Regions from separate parts of the Mesorhizobium sp. Cs1299R1N3 genome, predicted to be linked through region 1. Evidence: predicted binding sites of a transcription regulator. Region 1 holds the regulator's gene; each other region holds the start of a gene.
The links. The regulator PhoB, encoded in region 1, activates phosphate uptake and scavenging genes when phosphate is short. The targets are predictions, from matches to a motif close to TGTCATNNANCTGTCAT.
Positions count from the first base shown of each region.

Region 2: a site for PhoB is predicted at 3,619-3,635, ahead of O7B34_RS09295 (esterase-like activity of phytase family protein). Genes of this name have one in related genera too.
Region 3: a site for PhoB is predicted at 3,183-3,199, ahead of phnC (phosphonate ABC transporter ATP-binding protein). Genes of this name have one in related genera too.

Region 1 is NZ_JAPYKQ010000007.1:99,253-107,103, reverse strand. It holds gene O7B34_RS17395 (ATP-binding cassette domain-containing protein) at 1-649, opposite strand, end outside; gene O7B34_RS17390 (sugar ABC transporter permease) at 704-2,056, opposite strand; gene xylF (D-xylose ABC transporter substrate-binding protein) at 2,200-3,240, opposite strand; gene O7B34_RS17380 (ROK family protein) at 3,511-4,758, shown strand; gene phoB (phosphate regulon transcriptional regulator PhoB) at 4,761-5,450, opposite strand; gene phoU (phosphate signaling complex protein PhoU) at 5,470-6,177, opposite strand; gene pstB (phosphate ABC transporter ATP-binding protein PstB) at 6,203-7,006, opposite strand; gene pstA (phosphate ABC transporter permease PstA) at 7,003-7,851, opposite strand, start outside.
Region 2 is NZ_JAPYKQ010000003.1:161,907-169,757, forward strand. It holds gene O7B34_RS09285 (MATE family efflux transporter) at 1-996, opposite strand, end outside; gene O7B34_RS09290 (L,D-transpeptidase) at 1,174-1,977, shown strand; gene O7B34_RS09295 (esterase-like activity of phytase family protein) at 2,034-3,503, opposite strand; gene O7B34_RS09300 (glycine cleavage T C-terminal barrel domain-containing protein) at 3,722-3,919, shown strand; gene O7B34_RS09305 (trimethylamine methyltransferase family protein) at 3,934-5,487, shown strand; gene O7B34_RS09310 (ferritin family protein) at 5,611-5,925, shown strand; gene O7B34_RS09315 (ATP-dependent helicase) at 5,964-7,851, opposite strand, start outside.
Region 3 is NZ_JAPYKQ010000016.1:65,965-73,815, reverse strand. It holds gene phnE (phosphonate ABC transporter, permease protein PhnE) at 1-211, opposite strand, end outside; gene phnE (phosphonate ABC transporter, permease protein PhnE) at 215-1,171, opposite strand; gene phnD (phosphonate ABC transporter substrate-binding protein) at 1,228-2,136, opposite strand; gene phnC (phosphonate ABC transporter ATP-binding protein) at 2,247-3,104, opposite strand; gene O7B34_RS25860 (DUF1868 domain-containing protein) at 3,235-3,945, opposite strand; gene O7B34_RS25855 (DapH/DapD/GlmU-related protein) at 4,095-4,712, opposite strand; gene phnL (phosphonate C-P lyase system protein PhnL) at 4,709-5,416, opposite strand; gene phnK (phosphonate C-P lyase system protein PhnK) at 5,466-6,242, opposite strand; gene O7B34_RS25840 (alpha-D-ribose 1-methylphosphonate 5-phosphate C-P-lyase PhnJ) at 6,239-7,138, opposite strand; gene fosX (FosX/FosE/FosI family fosfomycin resistance hydrolase) at 7,135-7,554, opposite strand; gene O7B34_RS25830 (carbon-phosphorus lyase complex subunit PhnI) at 7,551-7,851, opposite strand, start outside.

The sequences.
Region 1 (7,851 bases):
TGCCGACGACCTGACCGTTCTTCATCACGCAGACCCGGTCGGCAAGCTCGAACACGTCGTGGATGTCGTGGCTGATCAGGAAGATGCCGATGCCGTCGGACTTGAGCTGCCTGACCAGTTCGCCGACCTGTGCCGTTTCCTGGGGGCCGAGTGCCGCCGTCGGCTCGTCCATGATCAGGATGCGGGCGTTGAACAGGATGGCGCGTGCGATCGCCACTGACTGGCGCTGTCCGCCCGACAGTTTGATCACCGGTTCCTTGAAACGCTGGAAGCGAGGATTGAGCCGCCCCATTACCTTGCGCGCCTCGGCCTCCATGGCGACGTCGTCGAGCGTGCCCCAGGCAGTCATCAGTTCGCGGCCGAGGAACAGATTGGCGGCGGCATCGACATTGTCTGCCAGCGCCAGCGTCTGGTAGATCGTCTCGATGCCGTATTTCTTGGCGTCGCGCGGGTTGGAGATCGCTGCCTCCTCGCCATTGACGAATATCTGGCCGGAGTCGCGCTTGTAGGCGCCGGACAGGATCTTGATCAGCGTCGACTTGCCGGCGCCGTTGTGGCCGAGCAGCGCCACGACCTCGCCGGGGAAAAGATCGATCGAGGCATCGTCGACGGCACGGATGCCGCCGAATGCGATCGAGATATTACGCATGTCGACCAGCGCGGTGGCCGCAGGAGCAGTCTTGTCAATCACGGTGATGCCTCCCTAAACGCGCTTGCGGTAAACGGTGTCGAGCCACACCGCGATGACCAGCACGGCACCGACGACGATGCTCTGCAGCGGCGAATCGACGCCGAGCAGCACCATGCCCGACTGCAGCGACTGCATCAGCAACGCGCCGAGCATGGCGCCGATGATCGTTCCCGAGCCGCCGGCAAGCGACGTGCCGCCGATGACGGCCGCGGCAATGACGAGCAGCTCATCCAATGTTCCAAGCACATTGGTGGCCGAGTTCTGCCGGGCCGACGAAATGGCGGCGGCGATCGTGGCCAGCACGCCCATGATCATGAACACCTTCATGGTGATCCAGCGCGTGTTGATGCCGGCGAGGTTGGCCGCTTCCGGATTGCCGCCGATGGCAAAGACATAACGGCCGAAACGGGTGCGTTTTGTGATGAAGGTCATGACCAGACCGACGGCGACGGCCATCAGTACCGGTATGGCGATGCCGTGGGCGATGAATAGCCCGCCCTCCGGCACGGTGATGTTGTTGGCGGCCGCGTACCGGTTCACGATGCCGATCGGCCACGGATAGGAGTTGGCCAGCCACACCGCGCCCATGATGACGGCACAGGTGACGACGCCGAGCAGCGTCTCGGCCCAGATCGGCCGCAGCGGGAAGCGGAACCGCTTTCGTTGCACCCGCCCGTTGAACAGCGCAAACACGACGGCCAGGCAGGCGACGATGCCTACGACCCAGCTCCAGGTCGCGCCGATCGATCCGGCCGGTCCGCCGCCCATCAGCTGGAAGGTGGCGTCGAGCGGTGCCACCGTCTGGCCGCTGGTGACCCACCAGGCGGCACCGCGCCAGACCAGCAGGCCGCCCAGCGTGACGATGAAGGCCGGCACTTCGAGATAGGCGATGACGAAGCCCTGGAAGGCGCCGATCAAAAGGCCGAGCGCCAGGCCGATGACCAGTGCCAGCACCCAGATCCATGGATTGCCGAGTTCAAGCCCCACGAACCGGACCAGGAAGTGCACCTGGGCAAAGCCCATGACCATGCCGATCAGGCCCTCGGCGGAACCGACGGACAGGTCGATGTTGCGCATGACGATGACCAGCACCATGCCGCAGGCCATGATTGCGACCGCTGACGTCTGCACCGACAGATTCCACAGATTGCGCGGCGTCAGAAACGTGCGGCTGTCGAAATCGAGCGGATTGACGCCAAGACGCAAGCTCGAAATCACATGCAGCGCGACCCAGATCAGCAGCAGGGCGCCGATCATGCCGAGCATACGGGTGTCGATCTCGGTCGCTTTCAGGAACCGGGCGACCGCGCCGAGTTCCGAAGCGCGCGCGGTATCGGCCTGCAGGTTGGACGTCGTGTCGGTCATGATTTCCTCCAACCGGCTGGCCGTCTGACGCGGATGCCGAACCCGGCCTAGAAGCTATCCGCGTGATGCGGAAACACAAATCTTTTTGAGAAAACGCCGCGGCTTGGGGGCCGCGGCGCCTTCATTTCTTCAAGCGGTCAAACTCAGTTGCAGGCCGCGACGCTGCCGGCGGCGACGCCCGCGCAGACTTCGTCCTTCTTGATCCAGCCGGCGTCGATGACGAGGTTGAGATTGTCCTTGGTGATGGCGACCGGGGTCAGGAACAGCGACTTGACGGTGTTGCCGCCAGGCGTCGTGAAGTCCTTCGCGCCGGCGATGTCGGTCATCTTCTTGCCGTCGGCGAGCTGCGAGGCGATCTCGGCGGCGTTCTTGCCGAGTTCACGCGCGTCCTTCCACACCGACACGGTCTGTGTGCCGAGCGCGATGCGGTTGAGCGCGGCGTGGTCGCCGTCCTGGCCAGAGACCGGCACGGTGCCGGCGAGCCCCTGCGCCGTCAGCGCCGCGACGACGCCGCCGGCGGTGCCGTCATTGGCCGCGACCACGGCGTCGACCTTATTGTCGTTGGCGGTGAGGAACTGCTCCATGTTCTTCTGGGCGTTGGCGGGCAGCCAGCCGTCCGTATAGGCTTCGCCGACATTCTTGATCTTGCCGCTGTCGATGGCTTCCTTCAGCACTTCCATCGAGCCCGAGAACAGGAAGTCGGCATTCGGATCGGCACCCGAGCCCTTGATGAAGACGTAATTGCCTTCGGGCTTCACCTTGAACACCCCGCGGGCCTGCATGCGGCCGACTTCCTTGTTGTCGAAGGTCAGGTAGAAGACGTCCTTGTTCTCGATCAGGCGGTCATAGCCGACGACCGGAATGCCCTCGTCGAGCGCCTTCTGCACCGCCGGGCCGATGGCCGAAGCATCCTGCGCCAGGATGATCAGCGAATTGGCGCCCTGCGAAATCAGGCTTTCGACATCGGTCAGCTGCTTGCCGGGATTGGACTGCGCATCGGCGGAAATGTACTTGTCGCCCGCGGCCTCGATCGCCTTCTTCATGGCGGCCTCGTCGGTCTTCCAGCGCTCTTCCTGGAAATTCGACCACGAAACGCCGATGACCTTGTCCTTCGCCTGCGCCACCGGCGCCAGCGTCAGCGACATGGCGACACCCGCCAGGATGGCGACTGTGAATCTCTTCATGATATATCCTCCCTGCGCCGCGTATGGCGCGACCAAACTGGCCCGAAGGCCGGCACAAAGGCCCTATTTTTTCGAGCCTCGAAAAAACACTGATCCATCGTCGGAACACTGTCAACATCGATTCTGATGGATTTTGAGGTGCCGGGACCCTTTTTTCGAGTCCCGCAATAAATAAATGACAGCTCCTGCCGCTTCTGCCAGTATTCGGCCCGTTGCCGGAGATGTTCGAGGGGGTGTCAAGAACCGCGGCGACGGGAGGATGTGGGAAGCATGTCGGTCGGAATCCGCCACGACGATCTGCGCCGGCGCAACCGCGCCATGGTGATTGCAGCCGTGCGTCAGGGTGGTCAGCCCTCGCGCACCGAGATCGCCGCCACCACCGGCCTCAGCCACTCGACCATATCGGCGATATCAGCCGACCTGATCGACGAGGGTATCCTGACCGAAGGCAAGCCGAACGAGGCCGGTTCACTGAAACGCGGCCGGCCGCAGGTTGGCCTTGGTCTCAACCCCGAGGCCGCGGCTGTGATGACCGTGGTGCTGTCGCTGAATTTCCTGTCCGTCGCCGTCATCGATTATTCCGGCCAGGTGGTCGCCGAGGAACAGCGCCGGCTGGACACGCTGACCATATCGCGCGAGGCGCTGATCGGCGAATGCACGGCAATAGTGCGGCGGCGCCTCGAGGACCCCGATCTCGACGTCCGCAGTATTGCCCGCATCGCGCTGGCGATCCAGGGCATCACCGACACCGAGGCGCGTGCGATGCTGTGGTCGCCGATCACGCCGCAGACGGATATTCCCTTCGCCGACATACTTGAAGCCGAGTTCGGCATCCCCGCCACCATGGAGAACGACTGCAACATGATGGCGGTGGCGCTGCGCTGGCGCGACCCCGAACGCTACCGCGACGACTTCATCGCCATCCTGCTCTCGCACGGCATTGGCATGGGCCTGGTGCTGAAGGGCGAGCTTTTCACCGGCACGCATTCGTCGGGAGGCGAGTTCGGCCACATGATCCATCGCCCGGGAGGCGCGCTCTGCCGCTGCGGGCGGCGCGGCTGCGTCGAGGCCTATGCCGGCAACTACGCCATCTGGCGCAACGCCAGGCAGCTTGGCGAGGACGCCGAACCGGTCGCCGATGTCAGCGATGCGCAGATGCGGGCACTCGCCGCGACGGCAAGGGAGAAAGACGGACCGGAGCGCGAAGCCTATCGCAAGGCCGGCGAGGCGCTGGGCTATGGGCTGGGCAGCCTGTTCGCTCTGATCGATCCCGCACCCGTCGCCATGGTCGGCGTCAGCGCCGCCGCCTTCGACCTAATCGAGCCGGCCTTGCGCGAGGCCATCGCCCAGACCGCCGGCGGCCAGCATTCGGAATCGATTTCCTTCGACACCGAGCCGAACGAGCTGCCGCTCATCCGCGAAGGTTGCGCCATGCGGGCGCTGACCTTCGTCGACCAGGAGATTTTCGCGCCGGGCGTGCTGGCGAGGCCCGGCGTTCCGGGCAAGAATGTAGCCTGATTTCAGTCTTCGCGGATCGCGTAGCCCGCGCCGCGAATGGTGCGGATCACGTCCGGCATGCGGCCGTTGTTGACCGCCTTGCGCAGCCGGCCGACATGCACGTCCACGGTGCGCTCGTCGATATAGATCGTCTCGCCCCAGACATTGTCGAGCAGCTGGCTGCGCGAGAACACGCGACCGGGATGACGCATCATGAATTCGAGCAGGCGGAACTCGGTCGGCCCGAGCCGGATCTCGCTCTTCTTGCGATAGACCCGGTGCGATTCCCGGTCGAGCACGATGTCGCCGACCTTGAGCACGCTGGACAGCACTTCCGGCTTGGCGCGGCGCAGCAGCGCCTTGACCCGGGCCATGAATTCCGGTGTCGAGAACGGCTTGACCAGATAGTCGTCGGCACCGGTCGAGAGGCCGCGCACGCGGTCGCTCTCCTCGCCGCGCGCCGTCAGCATGATGATCGGCAGCCTCTCGGTCTCGGGCCGCATTCGCAGGCGCCGACAGAGTTCGATGCCGGAAACCGCCGGCACCATCCAGTCGAGCACCAGGAGGTCGGGCACGTTCTCCTGGAGGCGGATCTCGGCTTCGTCGCCGCGCGTCACCACCTCGACCTGGTAGCCTTCCGATTCCAGATTGTAGCGGAGGAGCACGCCGAGCGGCTCCTCGTCCTCCACCACCATGATGCGTGGCGCGATCATCGATTGATCATCCCTGCCGTCAAGCCGCCGGCACCGACATCGCCGTCTCGTCCTGCTTCGGACGGTTGGCGGGCAGTTGCGTGCCGGTCAGCACATAATATGCATTCTCGGCAATGTTGGTCACGTGGTCGCCGATGCGTTCGAGATTCTTGGCGCAGAACAAAAGATGCGTGCAAGCCGTGATGTTGCGCGGATCCTCCATCATGTAGGTCAGGAGTTCGCGGAACACCGATGTGTATTTGACATCGATGCGTTCGTCGTCATTCCTGAGCTTGGCGAGCGCGGCGGCATCGCCGGCCGCGTATTCCTCGACCACGCCCTGCACCTGGATCAGCACCAGCTGCGCCATGGAGTCGATCGAATGCGACAGGTCGCGCGGCGTGGCGGAGAGGCCGACGGAGCCGACGCGCTTGGCAATGTTCTTGGCAAGGTCGCCGATGCGCTCGAGATCGCCCGCCATCCGGATCGAGCCGACGACGTGACGCAGATCGTCGGCCATCGGCTGACGCTTGGCGATCAGGGTGATGGCGCGGTCGTCGAGTTCGCGCTGGCGCGCGTCCATGATGGCATCGTCGGAGACGACGCGCTGTGCCAGCGCGTTATCGGAATTCAGCAGCGCCTTGGTGGCGCCGCCGACCATCGTGCCGGCGAGATCGCCCATGTCGCTGATCAGCCTGCTGATCTGTCCGAGATCCTCGTCGAAGGCTGCGACTGTATGTTCGGCCATGATCCTGGTCCTCGTATGCGTGATATCAGCCGAAGCGGCCGGTGATGTAGTCCTGGGTGCGCTTCTCGCGAGGCGACGTGAAGATCTTCTCGGTCTTGTCGAATTCGACCAGTTCGCCCAGATACATGAAAGCCGTCTGGCGTGACACGCGCGCCGCCTGCTGCATATTGTGGGTGACGATGACGATCGTGTAGTCGGCCTGCAACTCGTCGATCAGTTCCTCGATCTTGGCGGTCGACAGCGGATCGAGCGCCGAGGCCGGCTCGTCGAGCAGGATGACCTCCGGCTTCACCGCCACGGTGCGGGCGATGCAAAGACGCTGCTGCTGGCCGCCTGACAGGCTGAGGCCGCTGGCGTTCAGCTTGTCCTTGACCTCGGTCCACAATGCGGCGCGCTTCAGCGCCTGCTCGACACGGCCGTCCATTTCGGCCTTGCTGATCTTCTCATAGAGCCTGACGCCGAAGGCGATGTTCTCATAGATCGACATCGGGAACGGCGTCGGCTTCTGGAACACCATGCCGATCTTGGTACGCAGCAGGTTGAGATCCTGCGAGCGGTCGAGAACGTTCTGGCCGTCGAGCAGCACCTGGCCCTCGGCGGTCTGCTTGGGGTAGAGTTCGTAGATGCGGTTGAAGACGCGCAGCAGCGTCGACTTTCCGCAACCCGACGGTCCGATGAAGGCCGTCACGCTGCGCTCGGGCAGCGACAACGTGATGTCCTTCAGCGCCTTCGACTGGCCGTAGTAGAAATTGAGGTTCTTGACCTCGATCTTCGCCTTGGCGGCTGCCTCGGTGGCAATCGTCATGTCTGGAGACAACATCTGGCTCATTTGTCCTCTCTGCGTCCGGTCAGGCTGCGCGCAAAGATGCTGAGCGCGAGAACCGTCAATGTGATTATGAGTGCGCCGGTCCAGGCCAGCTGCTGCCATTCCTCATAGGGGCTGAGAGCGAACTGGAAGATGGTGACCGGCAGGCTGGCCATCGGCGCGTTGAGATTGCTCGACCAGAACTGGTTGTTGAGCGCGGTGAAGAGCAGCGGCGCCGTCTCGCCGGAGATGCGGGCGATCGACAGCAATATGCCGGTGACGATGCCGGAAAGTGCTGCACGGTAAGCCACTGATTTGATGACCACCCAGCGCGGCGCGCCGATCGCGGTGCCGGCTTCGCGCAAGGCGTTCGGCACCAGGTTGAGCATGTCCTCGGTGGTGCGCACGACCACGGGGATGACCAGGATGGCCAGCGCGACGGCGCCGGCGATCGCCGAGAAATGCCCCATCGGCCGCACCATCAATTCGTAGACGAACAGGCCGATGATGATCGACGGCGCCGACAGCAGGATGTCGTTGATGAAGCGCACCACGGTGGTGAGTTTCGAGAAGCGGCCGTATTCGGCCATGTAGGTGCCGGCCAGAACACCGATTGGCGTGCCGACGATAACGGCGATGACCGTCATCACCACGCTGCCATAGATAGCGTTCAGCAGGCCGCCGGCATCGCCGGGGGGCGGCGTCATCTGCGTGAACACATCAAGGGAGAGCCCGGCTGCGCCTTTGTAGACCAAAGCGCCGAGGATCAGTGCCAGCCAGGCAAGCCCGATGCCCGCGGCGGCGACGCACAGCGTCATCATCACCGAGTTTCTGGTCTTGCGGCGGCTGTGAAGCGACGAGGCTGTCGA
Region 2 (7,851 bases), on a different contig from region 1:
GCCGGAGGCGGCAACGCGGCCGATCCGGTCCCAGCGGCCGGCGCCGACATTCTGCGCCGCCATGGAAGAAACCGCGGCGCCGATCGCGAGCGCCGGCATCTGGATGTAGGTCCAGAGCTGCGCGGCGATGCCGTAGGCAGCGGCGACCTGCGAACCGTACGAGTTGACGATGCCCATCACCGTCAGTGCCGCCGCCGAGATGACGATCATCTGCAGGCCCATCGGCACGCCCTTGAAGACGACGATGCGCAGCAGCGCCGGATCCGGGCGCAGCAGGGCGAGATTGGTGCCGGCCAACCGCAACGGATGCTTGCGCGCGTAGAGTACGACGAGGATGGCGATAACGCTCACGGTCTGGCCGATCAGCGTCGAGGTGGCGGAACCGGCGATGCCGAGTTCGGGAAACGGGCCGATGCCGCGGATGAGCAGCGGATTGAGCACGATGTCGAGCACGACCGCCAGCGCCATGAAGATGAAGGGCGTGCGGGAATCGCCGGCACCCCGCAGCACGGTCATGACGAAGGACAGAAGGTTCATCATCGGCACGGCGACGAAGATGATGCGCAGGTAGGAGCGTGCGAGCGGCAAGGCGTCGGCCGGCGTGCCAAGCGCGCCCAGGATGGCGTCGACCCAGATCCAGCCGCAGACCGCGAAGACCACCGAAACGAGGAAGAAGAAAGTGGCGCTGGTGCCGACGATGCGGCGCGCCTCGGGCAGGTCGCGGGCGCCGACCGACTGCGCCACCAGGATGGTGGCCGCCATGCCGATGCCGAACACCGTGCCGAGGATCAGGAACAGGACGAGGTTGGCGTTGGAGGTCGCCGTCAGCGCCGATTCGCCGAGGAAGCGGCCAACCCAAACGGCATTGACCGAGCCGTTCAGCGATTGCAGCACGTTGGAGCCGAGCACCGGCAAGGCGAAGAGCAGCAGCGTGCGTGGGATCGGGCCGCTGGTCAGGTCGCCGGTGCGCCGACGCGCGGGCATTTTTTCGTTCATGGCCGACAAAGCCTATCTCGAGTCCGGTGCGCGATGATTGCAGATTCAACCCGACAGGTCGATGCGGGGGCGCGAACGGTCCACGGTGCTCACGCCATGATCCATCCTGTTCTCAAAGCTTGCGGAATGGGATATTGATCCCAGGCGCGTTGGGCCGCGTTTCTCACCGGGGGGTTCATGTCCGATATTCCGCTTGTTCCTGAGCGCCTGAGCCGGCGCGCGTTTCTTGGCGCGTCCGCTTTGGGCTGCGCTTCCGTCGTTCTCTCGGCGTGCACCACGACCGATGTGGCGCCGCCGGCAGTGGCGCCGGTCCCGCCGTCGGCCGCGCCAAGCGAGCCGGCTGTCGGCGATACCGCAACCATGTATGCGGCGCGCACCGACGAGGGTTATCAACTGCCGGCCATCCCGGTTGCCAAGCTCGATCCGAAGTTCGTGCGGCAGATCGTGGCCGATCCGACCGGAGAAAAGCCTGGCACGATCGTCGTCGATGTTTCCGAGCATTTCCTCTATCTGGTGCGCGACGGCGGAAAGGCGATGCGCTACGGCGTCAGCCTCGGCAAGGCCGGTTTCGGATGGACTGGCAGCGCCGTGGTCCAGGCGCGCAAGAAGTGGCCGGTGTGGACGCCGCCGCCCGAAATGATCCTGCGCCGGCCGGAACTGGCGAAATACAAGGACGGCATGCCGCCAGGACCGCAGAGCCCGCTGGGCGCCCGCGCGCTCTATCTCTTCCGCGACGGCAAGGACACGATGTACCGGCTGCACGGCACGCCGGAATGGGATTCCATCGGCAAGAACGCGTCGTCCGGCTGCGTGCGCTTCATGAACCAGGACATCATCGACCTCTACAGCCGCGTCAACGGCCCCGCCCAGGTCTTCGTGCGGCCCAACCTGTCTGCCGCCGGCAAGATCATGGCCGTGTCGAGCAGGACGGCCGAGCCGATCGATGCGGGCGTGCCGAAGGACGCCGAGTTCTTGAAGTAAGCCTTCACGACCTGCACAGGCGGACGCGCCAGGCGCGCCCGCTTGTGCAGTGATCGTTACTTCTTGCCGAGACCTGGCAGCGTGACCTGATAGACCAGGAACATGGTGTCGACATCGGCGCCGTCATCGGCCTTGTAGGATGCGCCGACCTGGAAGCCGTCCTGGGCGAGGAAGTCGTTGTCGTTGCCGACGAACAGGAAATAGTCGTCGGGCAGCTTCGGGTCGAGGACGCTGGCCAACGACATCGCTTCCCACTTCTCCGAAAGCTCGTTGTGGTCCTTCGCCCCACCATTATGCAGGCCGAAGCGGCCAAGCTCGGCGGCTGCGTTGATGTCGATGAACGGCGTCAGCTTGGCCGGCGTCACCGAGGGATCAAGCACGCCCTTGGGCGCGACCGGCTTGTCGGCCGAGTCGAAGGCGCCGCCCGCGATGTCGGTCGCGCCGGACACGTCGACGATGTTGATCTGACGGTAGAGCGACGCGTCACCCTTCTTCAGGCCCTGGCCGTTGCCGCTGTCGCGCGCCAGCATCAGGAAGGATGTGTCCGAAAGCGCAACGATCTCGCTCTGCGCGGCGACCTTGGTCTTGCCCTTGGCATCCTTGAACACCGGCAGCGGCACGACGTATTCATGCGCGAGCTTCAGATGGGCGAGGTCGGAGGCATCATAGACCAACGCCCGGGTGTTCTGGCGCGTCGAGGGTGAATCGCCGCCGTCCTGCCTCGGCGCCGACTGCAGCACGGCGATCAGGAACTTGCCGTCCGGCGTCATCGCCATGCCTTCGAGGCCCTGGTTGTTCTGGCGCCCGGTTTCGGGATCCTTCGGATCAGGGTCGGCGGCACCCGGACCGGGATTGTCGGAGGAGAAGTTCGGTGCTCCCTTGCGCATCGGCACGAGGGCTGCCGGCGGCTGGGTCGCCGACATCAGGCGGCCTTGCGCGGAGAACCTGTAGATGTTGGGGCCGTACTCGTCGGAGATGAACATCGAACCGTCGGGCAGCCGCACGATGGCCTCATTGTCGAGAGCGAGCTTGCCGTTGGTGGCGACGGGCAGCATCGGCATGTCGCCGGCGGCAGGGCGTACATCCGACAGCGGATCGAGGCCGGTGGCATCGGCGCCCTTGTCGTCGGTGAGAAGCATGGTGTCGGCAAGCGTCGCCTTGACGCCCGTCTGCTCCTGGCCGGCGGCGGGAGCCGCACCCGGCGCGACAGGCGTGAACTCGATGCCGATGGTGTTGAGCCGCGGCCGGTAGTCGGTGGTGCCGGCGACATTGTAGCCACGGTCGGGCAGGAGCCAGAGCGATCCCTTGTAGGTGCCGGCATCATGCGTCCAGCCTGTAGTGTCGATTGCCATGCCGGAGCCCGAGCCGAAGGTCTCGCCGAACTTGTCGCGCTGAGCAGCCGGCATGCGGCCGACGCCGACCAGGCCCTTGTTGATGTAGGCCACGCCGTCGGCAAGCGCCGGTGTCAGGGCGGTGAACAAGGCCAGCGCGACGCCGAGCGAGGCGGTTCGGTGCAGGTGTTTCATGGACAATCCTCTTTGTGACGAAGCATGCCGGAGCGGCCGAAGGACAAAAAACGGAAAGAGGTGCCGCATCGACGATGCCGCGCGCGCCTCCCCAAAAGCGATCTAAGGCGTGAACATGATGCTTGCGTGACAGTGCGCGATGCCGGTCCGCCGGCGTACTGGACACATATGTCTAGCACATATAGAGTACCGGCTTCGAACTGACCGGAAGGGAAGCCTTGAGGCCGCCGCGTAGGCTTCGTCACCTCGGGCGGATTGGCTACACGATCGGCAAGAGCGTCGCGCTGGCGTTGGTGGGCGACGATTTCGCCGGGGAGGGGACGCAGCTTTGCGTGCACATTGTCGGCGTCGAACGGCCGGCACTGGTCAGCGCGGCCTCGCCCCATGATCCCCAGGGCAAGGCGATGCGGCAATGAGGAGGGAATTCGCGATGATCGATGACGCGGCACGAGACAGCAGGCGCGAACGCCGGCGCGGACGCACGGGCGAGGCCGGCAGTGAATCAAGCCGCAAGCCCAATTACCGCTCGCTGAGGAATCCATTCCTGCCGCAGCCGATCTTTTCCGACGACCAGGTGGCGTCGATCCACGACACGGCGCTGCGCGTGCTGGAAGAACTGGGCATCAAGGTGCTGCTGCCTGAGGCGCGCGAGGTGCTCGCCCGCGCCGGCGCCCTGGTCGATCCCGAAACCGACATGGTGCGCATCGGCCGCGACATGGTGGTGGCAGCCTTAGCCTCGGCGCCGCGATCGATCCACGCCAATGCAGGCGCGCGCGCTCGCGATCTGGCGCTCGAACTGGGCTCCATGACATTCCTGGCGGGCTCCGGCGCGCCCAACGTCACCGATCTCGACCGCGGCCGGCGGCCCGGAACGCTGGTCGCCTTCGAGGAGCTCATCAAGCTGGTGCAGCATTTCGATGTCTTGCACATGCTGGGGCCGTGTATCGAGCCGCAGGACATCGACAATCGCTTGCGCCACTATGCCGTCAATCGGGCGCAGCTGACACTGTCCGACAAATTCCCATTCGTGTTCGCGCGCGGCACGCCGCAGGTCGATGACAGTTTCGAGATGATCAGGCTGGCCCGTGGGTTGTCCGAAAACGAGTTCCGCTCGGGCGCGCATTGCTACACCGTCATCAACACCAACTCGCCGCGCCAGCTCGATATTCCGATGGCGCAAGGCATCATCGACTTCGCCAAGGCGGGCCAGGTCCTGATCATCACGCCGTTCTGCCTGGCCGGTGCGATGGCGCCGATCACGGTGGCCGGCGCCCTGACTTTGCAGCATGCCGAAGCGCTGGCAGGGCTGACGCTGGCGCAGATCGTGCGGCTGGGCGCGCCGGTGGTCTACGGTTCCTTCTCCTCCAATGTCGACATGAAATCGGGAGCACCGGCCTTCGGCACGCCGGAGCACGTCAAGGCCACACTGGGTGCAGGCCAACTGGCGCGCTACACCGGTCTGCCCTGGCGCTCGGGCGGCGGCAGCGCTGCCAACATTTCGGACGCGCAGGCCGCGCACGAGACGCAGTTCGCGCTGTGGGGCTCGGTGCTTTCGGGCGCCACCGTCTGCATCCATGCGGCCGGCTGGCTGGAAGGGGGCTTGAGTGTTTCCCTGGAAAAGCTGGTCACCGACATCGAAGCGCTGCAGACGATCGCGGAACTTTGTACAGCAACGCCCGGCGACGACGACGCAATCGGCTTCGAGGCCATCGCCGAAGTGCAGCCGGGCGGCCACTTCTTCTCGGCCAGCCACACCATGGCACGCTACCGCACCGCCTTCTACGAGCCGCTGGTGGCCGACTGGTCGAATTTCGGCAACTGGACGCAAAGCGGGTCGAAGAACGCCACCGAACGCGCCACCGGCGTCTGGAAACGCATCCTCGCCGATTTCGAGCCGCCGGCAACGGCCGCCGCCACGTCAGGCGTGCTCGACGCATTCATCGCGCGGCGCACGGAAGAGGGCGGCGCGGCGCCGGTGTCGTGAGATAGCTCGCGGATCCACCGTCCTGAATTGTGGCCGTTGTCCCGGAACCCGCGGCGCTTCCCACGCATTCATGGAAGCGGGCCAATGCCTGGCTCCATTTGCGAGCCGTTGAGGGAGGACGACATGGGTTTCGACCAGTATCACGAACCGCCGGAAGAACTGTCGCAGGAGGTGCGGACCTTTGCCCGCATGATCGCCTCGCTGATCGAGGAGGCGGAAGCCATCAGCTGGTACGAACAGCGCATGTCGGTCGAAAAGGACCCGCAGGCCAAGGCGATCATGAAGAACGCGCAGAGCGAGGAGTTCAAGCATTTCGGCATGGACCTCGAATTCCTGCTGCGCCAGAAGACGGACTGGCGCGTGGAACTGAAGGAAATCCTGTTTACGACAGGGGATATCGTGAAGGCCGGGGAGAAGGGCGAGAAGAAGGTGGATTGAGGTGGAAAGCCGGCCTTGCGAGGCTAGCCGCATTCAACTCACACCGCCGCCACAAATCCATCCAGCACGCGTTTCTGGCCGGCCTTGTCGAAGTCGATGGTCAGCTTGTTGCCTTCGATGGCTGAAATATTGCCGTTGCCGAATTTCTGGTGGAACACGCGGTCGCCGACGCTGAAGGCCGACGGCGTGTCGGAGACGGATTTGGCGACCAGTTCGCCGTCGATGGTGCGGCCCTTTACGCTGGTGCGGCCGGCGCCGTAGCCGGAGTCTGTCTCGCCATAGCCGATGCGTTCGACCTGATGGCCCGAGCGCGTGCCCCAGTTGCGGTCGGTCGCTTCGGTGCGGTTGGCCTGCGCGCGCTGCCAGCCCGGCGTCGAATAGGTGTTGGAGAAGGCGCCGGACTTTTCCCCGCCACCCGAATTGGCGCCGATATTGTCGAAGCGCGAGGCGCCATACGGGTTCTGTCTTCCTGCCCCTTGGCCGCCGCCACGGCCGGACGCGAACGAGCCGCCGCCATAGGGATTGCCGTAGCCGCCGTAGGAATTGCCGGCTTCGGCGACCTCGACATGGGCTTCCGGGAGTTCCTCGAGGAAGCGTGACGGGATGGTCGATTGCCACAGGCCGTGGATCAGGCGGTTGGAGACGAACCAGATATGCAGGTTCTTCTTGGCCCGCGTCAGGCCGACATAGGCGAGCCGCCGCTCTTCCTCAAGCCCCGAACGGCCGCCTTCGTCCAGCGCACGCTGGTGGGGAAAGAGGCCTTCCTCCCAGCCGGGCAGGAAGACGGTCTCGAATTCGAGGCCCTTGGCCGAGTGCAGCGTCATGATGGAAACGGCATCGAGCCCTGCATTCTGCTCGGCATCCATGACCAGGGCGACATGTTCGAGGAAGGAGCGCAGCGACTCGTACTCCTCCATGGAGCGGATCAGCTCCTTCAGGTTCTCGAGCCGTCCGGGCGCTTCGACGGAGCGGTCGTTCTTCCACATGTCGGTGTAGCCGCTCTCTTCGAGAATGGTCTCGGCGAGCTCGGTGTGCGGCGTGGTTTCCAGCGCCTTCTTCCAGCGTTCGAAATTGGCCGCGACCTCGCGCAGCGCGGCGCGGGGTTTCGGCTTCAGCTCGTCGCTTTCGGCGAGTGTGCCCGCCGCCTCCAGCATCGGGATGCGCAGGCTGCGCGCCGTGTCGTGGATCTGGCGGATGGTCGCTTCGCCCAGGCCGCGCTTGGGCACGTTGACGATGCGCTCGAAGGCGAGGTCGTCGGTGCTGTTGGCGACAACGCGGAAGAAGGCCAGCGCGTCGCGGATTTCCATGCGCTCGTAGAAACGCGGGCCGCCGATGACGCGGTAGTTGAGGCCGAGCGTGATGAAGCGGTCCTCGAAGGCGCGCATCTGGAAGGACGCGCGGACAAGGATCGCCATGTCGTTGAGATTATGCTTCTGGCGCTGGTAGGCCTCGATGGTCTCGCCGATGGCGCGGGCTTCCTCCTCCGAATCCCAGGCGGCGTGGACATTGACCTTGCCGTCCTCGGGATCGTTGCGATCGGTGAACAGCGTCTTGCCGAAACGGCCCTCATTGTAGGCGATGAGGTGGGAGGCGGCGCCCAGTATGTGCGCGGTCGAGCGGTAATTGCGCTCCAGCCGGATGATGGTGGCGCCGGGAAAATCCTTGTCGAAGCGCAGGATGTTGTCGACCTCGGCGCCGCGCCAGCCATAGATGGACTGGTCGTCGTCCCCGACGCAGCAGATGTTTACGGTGGATTTGCCTCCGCCCTCGGATGAAGAGCGCCCAATCTCCCCCACATGGGGGGAGATCGGCTTGCCTTCGGGCCTTTGCGCCAGCAGGCGCAGCCACATGTACTGGGCGGTGTTGGTGTCCTGGTATTCGTCGACGAGGATGTATTTGAAGCGCCGGTGATAGTCCTTCAGCACA
Region 3 (7,851 bases), on a different contig from region 1:
TGATCCATTGTGTCAGGAAGAGCGGGAGGCGCTCCCAGTGCGATTCCCGCAATACCTGCGGCAGGCTGAAGAACCACAAGGCATAGACCAGATAGAGGAGGGTGCCGGTAAACAGGAGCAGCGGACCGAAGCGCTTGTATGCCGGGCGCCGGAACACCTGCGGGTGGCGCGCCTCGATCGACAGCATCTCCTCGGCGGTCATGGTCGCCATGATTTACGCCCCCATCATAAAGGCTTGTTCGCCGACCAGCTTGCGACGAAGCCAGGCGGAAAACTGGTCGATGATGAAGATGGTCGTGAACAGCAGCAGCACCAGCGCCAGCGTCTTGGCACCGAAGCCGCGCGAGATGGACAGCTTCAGTTCTTCGCCGATGCCGCCGCCGCCGACGGCGCCGATGATGGTGGAGGCCCGCACGTTGATCTCGACCCGGAGCAGGGTATACGACACGAAATTGGGCAACACCTGCGGCAGGTCGGCGAAGCGCACCCGCTCGAACCAGTTGGCGCCGACCGCCGTCAGGCCTTCCTCGGCACGCATGTCGATGTTCTCGTTGATCTCGTAGAACAGCTTGCCGAGTGCGCCGATCGAATGCAGGCCGATGGCGATGATGGCGGCGATCGGACCGGTCGAGACGATTGCCGCGAAGAGGCCGGCGATGACGATTTCCGGAAAGGCGCGCAGCAATTCCATGAAGCGCTTGACCACCAGCCTCAGTGCCGGATGAGGCGTCAGGTTGCGCGCCGCGATGAAGGAAAAAGGCACTGCGAAGATGAAGCCGATGAAGGTTGAAACCAGCGCCACGTTCACCGTGGTCAGCATCAGTTCGAAATATTCGGGGACGTAGAAACCGCCCCACACATAGACGCGGCCAAGCGGGAAGTTGAATTCCTGGGTGCCGGTATCATGCGGCGAGGCGATGTCGAACAGCGCCCGCCAGACGTCGTTCCAGTCCTTGGGGACCAGCCAGCTCAGGAAATCCAGAATGTGCGGCAGCCGGTCGAAGAAGTGCCCGGCATTGGCTTCGTCGGCGAACCACATGCTGGAGAGCATTGCGGCAAGCAGCAGTCCGACGCCGAGCACGGTATAGAGCCGGCGCAGCGACGTCTGGCGTCGCCAGGCATCGGCCGTCTGGTGGGTGGCGCCGGAGGTGGCTGTCACGGAAAGGGTCATGATCGGAGATGCAAAAAGGGCGGTACCTGAGATACCGCCCCTTTGCAATTTCGCCGTTAGCCGCCGATGGCTGCCTTACGGGCTTCGACGATGACGCTGTAGAAGTCCGGCTTCACCGGAACATAGCCGGTGAAATCGCCGCCTTCGACGCCTTCGAAGCAAGCCTTGTCCTTCTTGGGCAGGTCGGTAAAGAAGGCGGTCAGCTTGGCGGTCATGTCGTCGCCGATCGCGGTGCGCACGACGAGCGGACCGTTCGGGATCAGGCCCGAACGCCAGACTTCGACGAAGTCGTTGGGGTCGACGGCGCCCTTGGCGACTTCCTTGTGGAAGGTGCCGGAGGTGTAGCCGTTCTTGAAGTCGCCTATACCCGAGGAATCGTCGACCGCGACATCGACCTTGCCGTCACGCACGGCCAGAACGTTGTTTTCGTGGCCGCCATTGAACTGGGTCGAGGCGAAGAAGGTTTCGTTCGAGGCGCCGGTGGTCTTCGGAATCTGGGTCAGCGGGATCAGGTAGCCGGAGGTCGAATCCGGGTCGGCATAGCCGAGCTTCTTGCCCTTGGCCGACTTGATGTCGGTGATCCCCGAGGTCTTCAGCGCCAGGCCGATGGAATAATAGCCGGTGGCGCCGTCGGTCTGCTGGGTGGTGAGGATCGGGGTGACCGCCTTCGGGTCCTTGATGTAGACGCTGGCATAGCCGGAAGCGCCGAGTTCGGCGAAGTCGAGCGTGCCGCCGAGCAGGCCCTGGATGACGCCGTCATAGTCGGCGGCGGGGAACAGCGAAACCTTCTCGAAGCCGAACTCGGCCTTCAGGTGGTCGGCCAGGCACTGGTAGTTGCGCAGCCGGTCGGTTTCGTTTTCGCCGCCGAGAATGCCGACGCGAAATTCCTTCATATCGGCGGCATGGGCCATGCTGGTGGCCATGGCGAGCACCGAAACGGCACCGAAAACCATCTTCCTGAACATTTGCTATCTCTCCTGTAGGTTCCGGCCCCGCGCCGGCAGCGTTCTTGATCTTGACAAGTGCCCTTGACGCGGGCGGACGATCCAGGCTGCTCGCTATGCCCGTAATGGGCTCAGTATCCCGGGAATGCAGGTTCGAGCGGTCCGGCGGATGCGGCGATCTTCTGCTTGAAGGCAACGCTGGTGGAGGTGATGACCTCCGATATCTCACCGCCATTGCTGTCGGCGCCATAGACTAGACGCACCGCTTCGCGGTTGAGCTCTTCGGGCGGCCCGTCGAAGACGACCTTGCCGGCGGCCATGCCGATGATGCGGCTGCAATAGGTGCGGGCAGTATCGAGCGTGTGCAGGTTGGTGACGACGGTGATGCCTTCGCGCAGATTGATGTCCTGCAGCGAATCCATCACCACCTTGGCGTTGAGCGGGTCGAGCGAGGCGATCGGCTCGTCTGCGAGGATCACTTTGGGCTGCTGCATCAGGGCACGGGCAATCGCGACGCGCTGCTGCTGACCGCCCGACAGGGTGCCGGCGGGTTGAAGTGCCGTACGGGCGATGTCGAGCCGCTCGAGCGCGGCGACCGCCTCGGCGCATTCGGCACGGGAGAACATGCCGAGAAGGTTGGACAGGGTCGAACGGTGGTTCAATTTGCCAAGCAGCACGTTGGTGAGCACATCGAGGCGCGGCACCAGGTTGAACTGCTGGAAGATCATGGCGCAGTCGCGCTGCCAACGCCGCAACGGCGACCCGCGAAGGCGGGAGACCTCGGCGCCGTCAAAAAAAATCGACCCCTGGCTGGGGTCGACAAGACGGTTGATCATGCGAAGAAGCGTCGACTTGCCTGCACCCGAACGACCGATGACGCCGACCATCTGCCCCTGCGGGATCGAGATGTTGACGTCGCTGACGGCGGTGTTCTTGCCAAATCGTCGGCTGACACCGCGAATTTCGAGCGTGGCAGAGCTTGCTGACATGGGCTGGTTCCAGTCCGGTCCATATTGATCGTCAGGCACTCGCCTAACGCAGCCACATGAACCTGCCGTGTCGCCAGCATGTCAGTTTTGTTACGCTCCACAGATACGACGGCCGGCGTCCTGCCGGCGATCAGCCGAGCACCAGCAATTCCTCGAAATGCTCCATGTCGCGGAATGCGCAGAAGGCTGGAGCCTTGATCTCGATCACCGGCGCCTGCCGCGCGAAAAGCGCCAGGCAGTCATCAAACAGCGCCTGCCATGCGGCGGCCCTGTCGTCGGCAAGACGCTGGATCTGATAAGCGAAGGTGATGTGGAAGACGTAAGCGTCGTGATCGGGATGCCGGTAGCCGAACGGCAGGGCCAGCGCATCGCGCCATTCACGCATGATGCGCACATCCTCGTCGGTCGCGCCGGCAACGGTGAGGCCGGTAGGCACGATCTCGACGACCTTGATGTTGAACGGACCGGCACCCTGGAAACCCTTCAGGCGCTCCAGATAGAGGCGGGTCATGGCGTCGATGCCGGTGTCGAGCGACACGTCCCGTGGCCAGTAAGGCAACCGGCGGCGATATTCGATGATGCCCTGGAAGAGTGTCATGTGCAGGCTGGAGACAGGCGTGAAGGCAAGGCGGTCGACATCCGGCATCGCCATCATCCGATCGCGCACGGCGAGCACCACGGCTTCGGATGGCGAGCCGCTGACCAGATGTCTGACGACGGTGTTGCCGGGCTCGAGGAGAAAGTTGCCTGACGCGTCGTAGCGCGTGCCGAGATGCGCCGGCGGCGTCGGATTGGAGCCGGCAAAGAATCCGGCGAGCGAGGGTCTGACGGTGTCGAGCATGGCGATCTCCTTGGAACACCCGCGTCCTGCCCCGGTGATGTGTCAAGGATATGAAACAGAGTCGCTCATGACGTCGATGTGAGGGCTATGTCTCCTTGCCTGCAACAATTGCGAACGGAAAACCGGTTCCCACTTCTTCTGGAACTGCTCTATCCCTCGTATTTCTCCAGGAACGCCTCGGCCGACAGCTCGCGGAAGTCGTCGAGCGAGGCACGCAGCCTGGCATGGTCCCAGTCCCACCAGGCAAGCGCCTGGTAGCGCTCGGTGGTGCGACGGTCGAAGCGCTCGCGGATCGGTTTGGCCGGCACGCCGGCGACGATGGTGTAGGGCGCGACGTCCTTCGAGACGACCGCTCCGGCGCCGACCGCGGCACCATCGCCAACGGTGACGCCGGGCAGGACGGTCGAGCCGTGGCCGAGCCAGGTGTCGTGGCCGATGGTGACGCGTTTGGCGCGACGCTCAGCGAAGAATTCGCTCTCGTGCTCGGCGTCGTCCCAATAGTCTGAGGCACGGTAGGTGAAATGGTGCAGCGTCGGCCGCCATGTCGGGTGGTTGGTGGCGTTGAGGCGCACGCTGGCCGCGATGTTGGCGAACTTGCCGATCGTTGCGCACCAGACGGCGCAGTCCTGCATCATGTAGGAATAGTCGCCGAGTTCGGTTTCCGAGACCCGGCTGCGGTCGGCGATCTCGGTCCAGCGGCCGAGCGTCGAGTTGTGTACCTCCGCTGTCGGGTGGACCAGCGGCGTCTCCGACAATTTCCTGGTCATGCGGCGAGTTTTCCCGGAGCGAAGGCGGTGACGTCGATGACGCGGTCGGCCACGGCCTCGCGCACTTCGTGGTCATGGAAGATGCCGAGCAAGGCGACGCCTGCCGCCTTCTTGGCGGCGATAAGTTCGATCACCACGTCGCGATTGGTTGCGTCGAGCGATGCGGTCGGCTCGTCGAGCAGCAGGATCGGATGTTCGGTGATGAAACCGCGCGCGATGTTGACGCGCTGCTGCTCGCCGCCCGAGAAGGTTGCCGGTGGCAGCATCCAGAGTTTTTCCGGCAGGTTGAGCTGGGCCAGCAAGGAGCGTGCCTTGGCCCGAGCTGCCTCGCGCTCCTCGCCGCGTTCAACCTGTGGTTCGGCGACGACATCGAGGGCCGAGACGCGCGGCACGGTGCGCAGGAATTGGCTGACATAGCCGATCGTTTGCCGGCGCACGGCAAGCACGGTGCGTGGGCTGGCATGGGCGAGATCGATCAACCCATCCTCGTGCGTGACGATGATCTGGCCTTCGTCGACGGCGTAGTTGCCGTAGAGCATCTTCAGGATCGAGCTTTTGCCGGCACCGGACGCACCGCCGAGCACGGTGCATTCTCCGGCCTTGATCGAGAACGAGACACCCGCGACGACGGGCAATTTGATGCCGTCGCGCAGATGCATGGTGAAGCTTTTGGCGACATCGGAGACAACGAGAGGCGTCGGCATCAGTAAGTTCTCCAATCGTCAATCGTCGGCGGGCGTACACGAGCCATCATCACACCTGCAAAATCGAGGAAACGAGCAATTGCGTGTACGGCGCGCGCGGGTCGTCGAGGACGCGGTCGGTGAGGCCGCTTTCGACGACGCGGCCGTCCTTCATCACCATCATGCGCTGTGACAGAAGCCGCGCCACGGCGAGGTCGTGGGTGACGACGATCGCGGCAAGGCCAAGATCGGTGACCAGGCCGCGCAAGAGGTCGAGCAGGCGCGCCTGCACGGAAACGTCGAGGCCACCGGTGGGCTCGTCCATGAACACCAGCCGTGGCCCGGTGACGAGGTTGCGGGCGATTTGCAGGCGCTGGCGCATGCCGCCGGAAAAAGCGCGGGGTTCGTCGTCGATACGGTCTTCCTCGATCTCGACGCGCGACAGCCAGTCGACGGCCGTGGCGCGGATCTTGCCGTAGTGACGGTCGCCGACCGCCATCAGGCGCTCGCCAACATTGGCGCCGGCAGACACGGTCATGCGCAAGCCATCAGCCGGGTTCTGGTGGACAAAGCCCCAGTCGGTGCGCATCAGGAAGCGGCGCTCGGCCTCGCTCATGCGGTAGAGCTCGCGAAACTGGCCGTCGCGCATGCGGTAGCTGGCGGTGCCGGAGGAGGGCAGCAGCCGCGTCGACAGGCAGTTGAGCAGCGTCGTCTTGCCGGAACCGGATTCACCGACGACAGCCAGGACTTCGCCCGGCCACAGGTCGAAGGTGACGTTGTCGCAGCCGACCCGCGAGCCGTAGAACTTGGAGAGCGCCGAGACGCGCAGCAGCGGTTCGTCGGTCATTGCGCCGGCTCCAAATTTTCTGGGGCAAGATGGGTTTCGGGAGCAAGGTGGCCGCGATGGCCCTCTTCACGCCGCTTCTCGCAGTAATCGGTGTCCGAGCAGACGAACATGTGGCCGCCATGGTCGTCGAGGATGACCTCGTCGAGATAGACATTCTCGGCCGCGCACAGCGCGCAGGGTTGGTCGAAAGTCTGCACCTCGAACGGATGATCCTCGAAGTCGAGGCTCACCACATCGGTGAAGGGCGGCACGGCGTAGATGCGCTTTTCGCGGCCGGCGCCGAACAGCTGCAGGGCCGGCGAGCGGTGCATCTTGGGATTGTCGAATTTCGGCGTCGGCGAAGGGTCCATCACATAGCGGCGCTCGACCTTGACCGGATAGGCATAGGTGGTGGCGATGCGGCCGTGCTTGGCGATGTCCTCATAGAGCTTCACATGCATGAGGCCGTATTCCTCCAGCGCATGCATTTTCCGCGTTTCGGTCTCGCGCGGCTCGAGGAAGCGCAGCGGTTCGGGGATCGGCACCTGGTAGACCAGCACCTGGCCTGCGGTGAGCGGATGCTCGGGAATGCGGTGGCGGGTCTGGATGATGGTGGCGGTGGCGGTATCGGTGGTCACCGCGACATTGGCTACTTTCTTGAAGAAGGCGCGGATCGATACGGCATTGGTAGTGTCGTCGGCACCCTGGTCGATGACCTTCAGCACGTCATCGGGGCCGATGATCGATGCCGTGACCTGGACGCCGCCGGTGCCCCAGCCATAGGGCATCGGCATCTCGCGCGAGGCGAACGGCACCTGGTAGCCGGGAATGGCGATGCCCTTGAGGATCGCCCGACGGATCATCCGCTTGGTCTGCTCGTCGAGATAGGCGAAGTTGTAGGTTGCGATGTCGGTCATGATGCGACCTCAAGTCCCTTGGCATAGCGCTTCAGCCGCTCATCGAGCGTACCGGTGTGCAGTTCGAACATGTGGTTGTCGTCGTCGTAGAAATAGATCGAGCGGCCTTCGCCCTCGACGCGAGGGCGTGGCGGGTGCGTGTCCAGCCCGAGCTTGGCAACGCGCTCGGCGTAGCGGTCGAAATCGGCGTCGCCGATCTTGAAGGCGACATGGTTGTAGCTGCGCTCCGGCAGCTTCTCGCCTTCCATGATGGCGATCCAGATGTCGCCGATCAGGAAGAACTTTTCGCGTGACAGCGAGAACTGTCCGGCGTCGCTGGCATAAACCTCGCGCGCATCGAATATGCCCTCCAGGATTGCGGTCATCCGATCGAGGTCGCGCACGATGAAGGTCATGTGGGACAGGCACTGGATCATTCCGCCGCCTCCCGCGTCTCTTCGATTTTTTCGGGATTTTCGCGGGCCTCGTATTCGGCGCGCATGCGGCGCACGAGGTCGAGTTCGGCCTGGAAGTCGACATAGTGCGGCAGCTTCAGGTGCTCGACGAAGCCGGTGGCCTGGACATTGTCCGAGTGCGAGATGACGAACTCCACGTCCTGCGCGGCGGCAACGACGTCCTCACCGAGTTCGGAGGCGCGCAGCGCCCGGTCGCAGAGCGCCATGGCCATCGCCTTGCGCTCGCTCTGGCCGAAGACGAGACCGTAGCCGCGGGTG